DNA from 2 places in the Candidatus Merdisoma sp. JLR.KK011 genome. Region 1 is predicted to be linked to the other one. Evidence: riboswitches for the same ligand, from Rfam matches in the RefSeq annotation. Region 1 holds a riboswitch; the other holds the start of a gene.
What was found. A riboswitch is a leader RNA that binds a small molecule or an ion and turns the genes downstream of it on or off. The one in region 1 is predicted to bind thiamine pyrophosphate.
Positions count from the first base shown of each region.

Region 2: it holds a riboswitch for thiamine pyrophosphate, as region 1 does, so the genes downstream of both, thiM (hydroxyethylthiazole kinase) here and thiS (sulfur carrier protein ThiS) in region 1, are expected to answer to the same signal.

Region 1 covers NZ_JAYWSZ010000003.1:151,778-157,348, reverse strand. The annotation lists gene VV089_RS01670 (IS110 family transposase) at 1-1,236, opposite strand; TPP riboswitch at 2,127-2,233, shown strand; gene thiS (sulfur carrier protein ThiS) at 2,289-2,483, shown strand; gene thiF (thiamine biosynthesis protein ThiF) at 2,487-3,128, shown strand; gene VV089_RS01655 (thiazole synthase) at 3,145-3,915, shown strand; gene thiH (2-iminoacetate synthase ThiH) at 3,929-5,182, shown strand; gene thiE (thiamine phosphate synthase) at 5,197-5,571, shown strand, end outside.
Region 2 covers NZ_JAYWSZ010000003.1:2,009,741-2,015,311, reverse strand. The annotation lists partial or broken gene thiD (bifunctional hydroxymethylpyrimidine kinase/phosphomethylpyrimidine kinase) at 1-555, opposite strand, end outside; gene thiE (thiamine phosphate synthase) at 650-1,291, opposite strand; gene thiM (hydroxyethylthiazole kinase) at 1,278-2,078, opposite strand; TPP riboswitch at 2,247-2,352, opposite strand; gene VV089_RS10865 (hypothetical protein) at 2,726-3,250, opposite strand; gene VV089_RS10860 (chromate transporter) at 3,267-3,830, opposite strand; gene VV089_RS10855 (chromate transporter) at 3,827-4,390, opposite strand; gene VV089_RS10850 (LysR family transcriptional regulator) at 4,497-5,411, shown strand; gene VV089_RS10845 (hypothetical protein) at 5,545-5,571, shown strand, end outside.

The DNA.
Region 1 (5,571 bases):
TCAGGCGGCAACTACCGGGGCTTCCCAACCAAGTGCTTTTAACTTTTTCAGATACGCATTGATTTTGCGTTCTTTGTTGAACTGGTTATAATAATCAGCTCCAAGATCCTTGAACACCACTCCGTCTTTGAGGATATGGTAAATGGCTATGAGCATGGAATGGGCAACTGCGACATAGGCCCTCTTCTTTCCCCTGTGGGAGCTGATCCTCATGAACTGCGCATGGAAATAGGACTTTTTATTCTTTACAGCTGAATGCGCGCAGGTAATCAGGGTTGTCCGCAAAAGGGAGTTCCCTTTTCTGGTCTTGCCGGACTTCCTCTTCCTGGCGCTTTCATTATCACCAGGGCATAATCCGGCCCATGACGAGATATGCCTGTCCGTAGGAAAACGTTCCATATCCGTGCCAATGACGGAAATGATGGCCTGCGCGCTGGTATTCCCTATACCAGTCACATCCTGGATGGCATGGGAAGCCTGTTTTTCCTCCGGCTTCATGAAGTTGTCAATCTCATCATTCAGATTTTTGATGTGGATATTAAGCTCGTCCAGGTGTGCCAGAAGCTCCTTCATCATCCGGCGCTGGAGAGGGCTCATCACACCATTGAGGTCGTCTATGATCTGCTCCTTGGTGGCCTTGAGATTATGGGCGATGATCTTCTGTTCATACATCTCATCATATTTCGGTCCATCCACGGACGCCCCGGTGAGAAGATACTCCAGGATGTTGCGCGCGCTCTTGCCGTTGATATCCGACACAGTACCGGACAGCTTGATGTTGGCGCCTTCCAGCATCTTCTGGAGGCGGTTGAGCTCCCTGGTGCGTTCACCAACAAGGCTCTTGCGGTAACGGACCAGCTCACGCAGTTCCCGCTGCTCTTTATCAGGGATGTAACTGGGCTGGAGCAGCCCATGCTGAAGAAGATCCGCAATCCATTCAGCATCCCTGACATCTGTCTTGCGTCCTGGGACAGCTTTCATATGGCGGGCATTGACCACCATAGCGTTCAGGCCGGACGATTCAAGGATGTTATACAGAGGCTTCCAATAAGATGCCGTGCTCTCCATTGCGGTCATTTCACAGCCGCCGTCTTTGAGCCAGTCAGCCATTTCGAGAAGTTCTCTGGTTGTTGCGCCAAACTCCCGTATCTCCTGCTTATTGCCTTTTCGAAAGCAGGCAACGATGAGTTTTTTGTGCACGTCAATACCACAACAATTGTCGTAAATTCTATCCATAAAGGCACCTCCTGGGTAAATTTACGGCATGGTACTCTGTCTGTTATCATTTTACTGTACGTCCTTTTGCCGTAAGAGGCTGGACAGGTGGTGGTGCAAATGAGAGTACCTGAAATCAGTTTAGAAAACGGGCTGCAGGCCCAAAATTAAAACGATCTTTGCCGTTGGTTATAGTATAGACAATGGCAAAAACAAATTCAATAACCTATCGCTTGCACAGTTTCATTTATGGTGGTGCCAAATGTGGGGCATGAGGGTTTAGAAAGCAATAGACAGATTAAAATAAATTTTGATGGAGGAGATTTATCGTTACTGTTCACTCCCTACATTTGACGATTGTGAAAAGTGACGAAATTTAAATTTTTTATATGTGGATAAATAAAGCGGACAGAAAAATGATGTTTATAGTTTTTCTGTCCGCTTTATTTATCAGAAAGTTATCCACATTTCTGTCTTCCGTTTCGTCCCAGGCATGCTTCCTTGCCCTCTTTTTCACCTGATATTTACTCGTTTTTTTAAAATTATCCACCGTCAAATTGACCATGCCCTCAAATACGGAAATTCGCATTTTGAGGGCATCTATAGTATAATTACCTTATGAAAACGGAGGATTGAGAGAATGAAAAATATGGAAGATGAAATCGTCCTGCTTAACGTGAATGCATGAGCATGCTTATTCAGATACGCCAAAACGAAGAATCAAATTTATATAACAGAGTATCCGAGATATTTGGATAAAGAAAACCGATGGTTTCGACTAAGATTAGTCTACACCATCGGTTTGTTTATCACAAGCTGACCTCTGAACAGTAACGATAAAATTTGAAATCAAGTATCAAATAATCAATTTACTTGCATTTTATTGAAAATGGTGTTATTATAAATTCAACAATTAAATATTCGGGAGCTTGTGTTACAGGCTGAGAGGAAAGTATAACTTTCGACCGATATACCTGATTTGGATAATGCCAACGTAGGGACAACTGATAGTATTGTATTATGGGAGTTACCTTAATTGGTAGCTCCCTATTTTTTATTTAGGAGGAAAAGCTATGGTGAAAATCAATGGAGTTGAGAAAGATGCTGTCGGAATGACAATTTCACAGTATCTGAAAACAACGGATTATGATTTGAAGTTTATTGCCGTTGAGCGTAATGAAGAAATTGTGCCGAAAAGTCAATTTGATGAAACAATCATTCAAAATGGTGATGTTATTGAAGTGGTCAGCTTTGTCGGAGGGGGTTAATATATGCACTTAATTCCCACAAAAGAAGAAATGCTTTTAGCACTTGAAGAACGACATGGTAAGGAATTACAAAGCAAATTCAGTAAAGCATCTGTTGCAATTTGTGGACTTGGCGGACTTGGTTCTAATATTGCAATAGCACTTGCTCGTGCAGGAATAGGAAAACTTATATTGATTGATTTTGACAAAGTTGATTTGTCAAATCTTAATCGTCAGCAATATTTTGTTTCACAAATCGGAATGTATAAAACAGATGCGTTAAAGGTTAATTTGCAACAAATCGCACCATATCTTGAGATTGATACTCACACTGTCCGTATAACCGAGAGCAATATCAAAGCGCTATTATGTAATGCTGATATAATTTGTGAAGCCTTTGACCAACCTGAAGAAAAGGCAATGCTTGTAAACGGCATAAGGGAAAATTTCCCGGATAAGTATTTAGCTGCAGGCTCGGGTATGTCAGGAATGGCATCGGCGAACAGTATAAAAACTCGCAGAGTAACGAAACGATTTTATCTTTGCGGTGATGAAACAAGTGATGTATCTGATGGTATTGGACTTGTATCGTCTCGTGTAATGGTGTGTGCAGCACATCAGGCACATGTGGTTTTAAGAATAATTGCAGAAGAATACGAAGTATAAGAAAGAAGGAATTATAATGGAAAATGATAAACTCATTATCGGCGGTCATGAATTTAATTCAAGATTCATTTTGGGTTCAGGCAAATACTCTTTGGAGCTTATTGAATCGGCAGTTAAGGATGCAGGGGCAGAAATTATTACCCTTGCTGTTCGCCGTGCAAACACAAAGGAGCAGGAAAATATTCTTGATTACATTCCAAAGGGGATAACACTTCTGCCAAATACATCTGGGGCAAGAAATGCACAGGAAGCAGTCCGTATTGCCCGTCTGGCACGAGAACTTGGCTGCGGCAATTTTGTAAAGGTTGAAATTATGAGAGATTCAAAATATCTTTTGCCTGATAATACAGAAACCATCAAAGCAACTGAAATCCTTGCAAATGATGGCTTTATTGTAATGCCGTATATGTATCCTGATTTGAATGCTGCCAGAGATATGGTCAATGCAGGTGCTGCAAGCATAATGCCTCTTGCATCACCTATTGGGTCAAATAAGGGACTTGCAACTCGTGAATTTATACAAATTTTGATTGATGAAATTGATTTGCCTATTATTATAGATGCAGGTATCGGCAGACCGTCGCAGGCTTGTGAGGCTATGGAAATGGGTGCAGCTGCTATTATGGCAAATACTGCACTTGCAACAGCAGGCAATCTGCCGCTTATGGCATCTGCTTTTCGTGCTGCAATAGAGGCAGGCAGAAAAGCTTATCATGCAAAGCCCGGCAGGGTTCTGTCAAGAGGTGCATCAGCATCTGATCCGCTTACCGGATTTTTAAGAGATTAAGCGGAGGCAATATATGGATAACGAATATTTTATTGATTCCGTGCATTTATCACCAAAGGCGCTTGAAAAGAAGCATAGGCTTGAAAATGATCCATCATCAAGAAAAAATCATATGGAATATCTGCCGGGAATGGAGCAGATTGAATCTGATATTTGTGAAAAAGTAATCGGACAAATGAATTCGTATGATTATTCAAAATATACAGTAAGTGATGTTAAAACAGCACTTGAACATGAAACCTGTACGATTGAGGATTTTAAGGCATTGCTCTCTCCTGCGGCAGAGCCTTTTTTGGAGTTAATGGCACAAAAAGCACGAACCGAAACAGGCAAGCATTTCGGTAATACCGTTTATATGTTCACGCCGCTTTATATTGCAAATTATTGCGAGAACTATTGTGTTTACTGCGGCTTTAACTGTTATAACCATATCAATCGTATGAAGCTGACTATGGAACAGATTGAGCATGAAATGAGAATTATAGCAGATTCTGGTATGGAAGAAATACTTATTCTTACAGGTGAAAGCCGAGCACAAAGTGATGTTAAATATATTGGTGAGGCGTGCAAGCTCGCACGAAAATATTTCAGAATGGTAGGTCTTGAAATATATCCTGTGAATACGGATGAATACCGCTATTTACATGAGTGCGGTGCTGATTATGTTACAGTTTTTCAGGAAACTTATGATACAGATAAATATGAAAAGCTGCATCTTCTCGGTCATAAGCGAGTGTGGCCTTATCGCTTTGATGCACAGGAAAGGGCATTGAGGGGCGGTATGCGTGGCGTTGCTTTTTCAGCACTTCTTGGTCTTTCGGATTTTCGTAAAGATGCACTTGCAAGTGCATTGCATGTTTATTATCTTCAAAGAAAATATCCACATGCTGAAATGTCACTTTCCTGTCCTCGTTTAAGACCTATTATAAACAATGATAAAATCAATCCGCTTGATGTCCACGAAAAACAGCTTTGTCAGGTGATTTGTGCATATCGCATTTTTCTTCCGTTTGTTGGTATTACTGTATCATCCCGTGAGAGTGCCTCTTTCAGAAACGGCATTGTAAAAATTGCTGCAACCAAAGTATCTGCGGGTGTTTCCACAGGTATAGGTGATCACGAAAGCAAATACACCGGAAAAGAGAGCGGCAGCACAGAGGGTGATGAGCAGTTTGAAATAAATGACAGCAGAAGTCTTGAAAAAATGTATCAGGATATTTCTGACGAGGGCTTGCAGCCTGTGCTCAACGATTACCTTTATGTATAAATCGGAGGAAAATGATGAAAAAATTTGATTCAACATTATACTTTATAACGGACAGTACTGATTTCTCCGATGAGGAATTTTTGTACAGAATTGAAGAGGCTTTAAAAGGTGGGGCAACATTAATTCAGCTTCGTGAAAAGGATAAAACGACAAGAGAATATATTGCTCTGGCTGAAAAGGTGCATACATTAACCCAAAAATATAATATACCGCTTATTATTGATGATCGTATTGATGTAGCTATGGCAATCGAAGCAGAAGGTGTGCATCTTGGTCAAAGTGATATGCCGATAAGTACTGCAAGAAAAATTCTTGGAAATAATGTAATTATCGGAGCTACTGCAAAAACTGTTCCACAGGCTTTGGAAGCATATGATCAAGGAGCAGAC
Region 2 (5,571 bases), 1.9 Mb from region 1:
TTGGCCAGATTGGCGGCAATGGCGCTGGACAGAGTACAGCCGGTGCCGTGGGTGTTTGGATTGTCAATGTGAGCTCCATAGAACCAAGTCCCGATGCCGTCCCCATAGAGAAAATCGTTGGCGTCATTGATATTATGTCCGCCTTTGAGGAGGACAGCACAGCCGTAGGTGTCACTGATGCGTCTGGCAGCAGCCTTAATGTCTGACTCGCTGCGGATGGTTATACCAGAAAGAATCTCCGCCTCCGGGATATTAGGGGTGGCTACAGCCGCCAGAGGAAGTAAGCCGGCCTTCAGCGTGGCCACCGCCTCTTCGGAGATCAGCCGGTCGCCGCTGGTGGCCACCATCACCGGGTCAACCACAATATTTTTCGCTTGATAAAAATTTAGCCGCTCTGCGATCTTCTCAATTAACCCACAGGAGGCCACCATGCCGATCTTGACCGCATCAGGCGGAATGTCCTCGAATACCGCATTGATCTGCGCTCCCCAGATCGGCCTGAATTCCGGCCCCTCCGCTGGGATCTGTCCCAGCGATTGATAATGCTGTTTTCATTGCTGTTTCTCCTCTGTATTATTTTTGTTGAGCGGCTTTAAGAGCAGCGCCTTAAGTCCTCCGCTTAAAGTTCCCCCAATAGCTTTGCGAATCCTCATGGATTTACCATTTTCTCTGCCAGCGCCAGCAGCTCCCGGCAGGCCCCCTCGATGTCCTCCGCTCCGAAGATGGCGGAGACTAGGGCCGCGCCGTCCACTCCGCTGCCGGAGAGTTGGAGGATATTGTCTCGGTTCAATCCGCCTATGGCTACAATGGGCACGTCTGCTGCGGTGCAGATAGCCTGCAGGGTCTCTCCAGGCATCACATCCACGTCGGTTTTGGTGCCGGTGGGGAACACTGCGCCCAGGCCCAGATAGTCTGCGCCGTCCCGGACGGCCTGGCGGGCTTCCTCCACTGTGTGGACGGAGACGCCCAGGATCATGTTTTCTCCTACCCGTCGGCGCGCTTCTTCCGCTCCCATATCCTCCTGGCCTACATGGACTCCGTCCGCACCGCAGGCAGTGGCGATGTCCACGTTGTCGTTGACGATGAAGGGCACCCCATACTGCCGGCACAGGGCGCAGATGTCCCGGGCCTCCTGGAGGAACGCCGCTTCGTCCAGTTCCTTCTCCAGCAGCTGTACGCAGGTCACGCCGCCCTTTAATGCCGCTTCCACCTGCTGGTATAGCGTCTGCTTTCCAACCCAGGCACGGTCGGTGACAGCGTAGAGCAGCATGTACCGTTTATCGCACTTCATAATTGGCTCCCTTCTTCAGCGCCGCCGGGGTCAGACGGTACATGGCGTCGATGATGTAGTTCCGGTAAGAAGAGCTGCCGTCCAGCTTGGTCATACGCTGGAAGGCGATCTCCCCACACAGTCCCATAGCGCGCACGGCAGCGGCAGCAGCCTCCAGGGGCCGGTTTGGATTGGCAGTGACAAAAGCTGCCGTCAGGGCGGAGAGCTGGCAGCCGGTGCCGGTAATGGCAGACATTTCAGGACGGCCGTTGCGGATACAGAAAGCACGTTCCCCATTCGTCACAATGTCGATGGCCCCAGTGATGGCAATGACTGTTCTGGCGCGCCGGGCAAAATCCTTGGCAAAGGCCAGCGTCCCATCCAGGTTTTCCCCTGTTACCTTATCCGCCTCGTCAGCGTCTACGCCCTTGGTAGTGCCGCTGCCCAGAGCCAGGGTCTTAATCTCCGAGATGTTGCTGCGGATCACGGTAAACTTCACCTTTTTCAGCAGTTCCAGAGCCGTGTCCGTTCGCAGCGTGGAGGCTCCAGCCCCCACCGGATCCAGAACCACGGGGTGCCCCAGTTCGTTAGCACGCTTTCCGGCGGCAAACATAGAAGGAATGGTGTGCTGGTTCAGTGTTCCGATGTTGATGTTCAGCCCATTGCAGATGGCTGTAATCTCCACGGCGTCCTCCGGATCGTCTGCCATGATGGGCGACCCGCCACAGGCCAGCAGCATGTTGGCGCAGTCGTTGACGGTGACATAGTTCGTGATATTATGGATCAGGGGGGGATTTCTGTCTAACATTCTCAAACATTTTTTCAAACATAGCTTTTACTCCTTTGAGCCGGGAGAAGACGTCTTCGTATGACGGCGTTTCTCCTCAATCTGCAGCAGGCCGCGGCTGCCGGCATCATTTTTTCCTGCAGACAACAAAAAACAGGGTACATCCCGACAGGATGCCCCTGAAAAAGTATACGCCCCTTGGCAGCTTCCTCCGGCGGCATTATCCGCATCAGGTGTAAGGGTCGAAGGTCTACCTTCCTCTCAGCCTGTCACACAAGCTCCCCTGTTTACTTTGTTGTAGGAATTGTAACACTGTATGTTCCATTTTGCAAGTGACTTTCATAAAAAACAATATGAATCGACAATAGTGTTACTGTTCAGAGGTCAGCTTGTGATAAACAAACCGATGGTGTAGACTAATCTTAGTCGAAGCCATCGCTTTTCCATCCAAAGTACCACAATATAAAACCAACAACCACCAATATCAATGATAGTATCTGCGTATTTTTCCCACTAAAAATCACATAGTATGCACGAGCACAGATAATGGAAACAGGCAAGGCCAAGGAATATTCCTACACCGATAACCACACCATACCATGCAATATTCCAGCCCTCTATTCCGAATAGATTTTTTCTCACATATGGTTGCAGCTGTTTCATCTCTTTCATACAACTAAAAATTCATTTTCCTGTTCAATATACTTGCAGAACACAAAAATACCGCATATTATTTCCGGGGCAAAATCGTCCATAGCTTCTATGTTCCAGCCGCCGACTATTCCCCGGTGGAAAATTTGAATAATTGATTTGCGGGATTTATCGGATAATAAATAGTTCTGGTTGTTCTGCATTACCAGCAAATATTCGTTTTTATCAAACACAACCTTTGCATGATCTACTCTCGGCATACGGCATAAAGGCCAGCCAACTACAGTTGGGTCATCTCCCTTTGCATAATCCGGATTTGCGACTGCACATTTATTACCGCTGCTGTCAAATAAGATATATTGACGATAACGGACATTCCCCGCTTCATTTGGCGGAACCTCTAAGTTTGCTATATCCGTGTGCATAAGCATTGAACCGTTTGCAGAATAGATCTTCTTTTCCGAACCTATAAAGCTGCCTTTTATTCGGGCTGACACTATATCATTGAAGTATAAAGTTCCTGCTTTCATTATGTACTTCATGTTATACCTCCTCGTATCAAACAATGGAATACAGCAATACTCCGGCTGCACCTGCCCCCAACATCACATAAATGGGATTTACTTTCCATTTCCTTAAAACAAAAAAGCCAACAACAAAAATAATTACAGAAATTATGTTGATTCCACTCAAATCAACCGGCAGGTTTCTTTCTCCGTAAAAAGCCATGATTACTAAGGTAATGCCAGCAGATGCAATCATGGCTGCAACAGCAGGGCGAAGACCTGCAAGCACCCCCTGTACCATTCTTAATCCACGAAAACGATAATAAATATAGGCAAGCGTGATTACAATAACGCAAGACGGGAGAATACAGCCTATGGTGGCTATAATCGCTCCCGGAATTCCAGCAACCTGAATCCCTACAAAGGTTGCTGAATTGATGGCAATCGGCCCCGGTGTCATTTCCGCAATCGTCATAATATCTGCAAATTGGGTCATAGTCAACCACGGGTGAACATCAACAACTTGATTTTGAATCAGCGGCATGGCAGCATAACCACCGCCTATACTAAACAACCCAATTTGGAAGAAACTCCATAACAGTTCCAGATAAATCATGCCTGCCTCCCTTTCCTGCCAAGATACAAAGTATCAACTGCACCGATTATGGCACAGATTAGAATAATCAGGATAATGTTGACTTTCATGAAACGGACAGCAACAAAAGATGCAAACAAAACAATAATCGGCAGAACCCGTTTTTTTCGGAAAATGTTTTTTCCCATTGTGATTACTACATCACAAATTACAGCAGCTACTCCTGCAAGCATGCCTGTCATAGCCATGTGGACAATCATATTATCACGAAATGCAGTATAGAAAAAAGAAATGACAGAGATTATGATGAGTGGCGGCAGTACGGTTCCCAGCACCGTTATCAAAGCCCCGAACACGCCTGCCACATGATATCCTACAAGAATAGACGCATTGACAGCGATTGCACCGGGTGAGGATTGTGCGATTGCTGTCAAGTCCATCATTTCCTGTTCCTCTATCCAGTGCAGCTCATCAACAAATTTTTTCTGCATTAAAGGTATAATTACAAATCCACCTCCGAACGTGCAGGCGCTTAACTGAAAAGTAGATAAAAATAGCTTTGTAAATGTATTTTGTTTCAATGTGCTTCCCTCCTTATGCACATAAGTATAACACTTGCTTTTTGATAAAGGAAATAATATAATTTTATCTATATAATAAGTGAATTCATATAAGGCGGGATAAAATATGACAATACGGCACTTAAAAATATTCTTAACGGTTTGCAAAAATAATTTCAATACAACAAAGGCTGCAGAACAACTCCACATGACACAGCCCGCAGTTAGTCTTGCTGTCAAGGAATTAGAGCAGTATTATGGCGTATTTCTATTTGACAGAATCGGAAAAAGGCTTAAAATCACAGAAGCAGGACAACGGTTTTATGAGTATTCTATCCATATCACCTCCATGTTTGATGATATGGAAAAAGCAATGAAAGACTGGGATTCTTTTGGCATTATAAGAATCGGAGCAAGCATAACTATTGGTTCACAGTTTCTTCCCTGCTATATGAAAGCATTTTATAATCGCTATCCTGGTACAGAGATAAAAGTAACCATCAGTCCATCAGAGCAGTTAGAACAGAAAATATTGAATAATGAATTGGATTTTATACTGATTGAGGGTATTTCCCATACACCGGCTTTTGTTTCAGAAGAATATAGGGAAGACAATCTAACTGTTATCTGCCCGGCAGACAGTGGTTTTTATCCGGGGCAGCTGCTTTCCGTTGAAGAATTTCGCCAACAAAATTTTCTTCTTCGTGAACATGGAAGCGGCACCCGTGAAACCTTTGAACGGGTAGTTGAAGCTGCTGGATTTTCTGTTTCCCCTATCTGGGAAGCCATGAGTACCACGGCTTTAGTAAATGCTGTTATCAACGGGCTTGGAATTGCCGTATTGCCGCATCATATGGTAATCGGGCCAATAGAACGCGGTCTTGTTGTTGCTGTCCATGTAAAAGGACTTAGTTTCAAACGAAAGTTCCATATCGTCTATCATAAAGAAAAATTCCTTACTTCATCAGCGAAAGCCTTTATGGATTTGTGTCGAAATTATGATATGGATTATCCGCTGCCCAAATATAACGGATTGTATTAGAATGAGATCCAAGCTCTATCATCAGCTTCATTTCTTGCTTTCGTAAAAAACATACGGAATTATGGGGAATTGTCAATCAAACTAATAATGCATGGTGTGTGATAGGCGGCATGAAAAGGAGAATGGGGCAGATATGAAAGGAAAGATTATGCGCCATGTT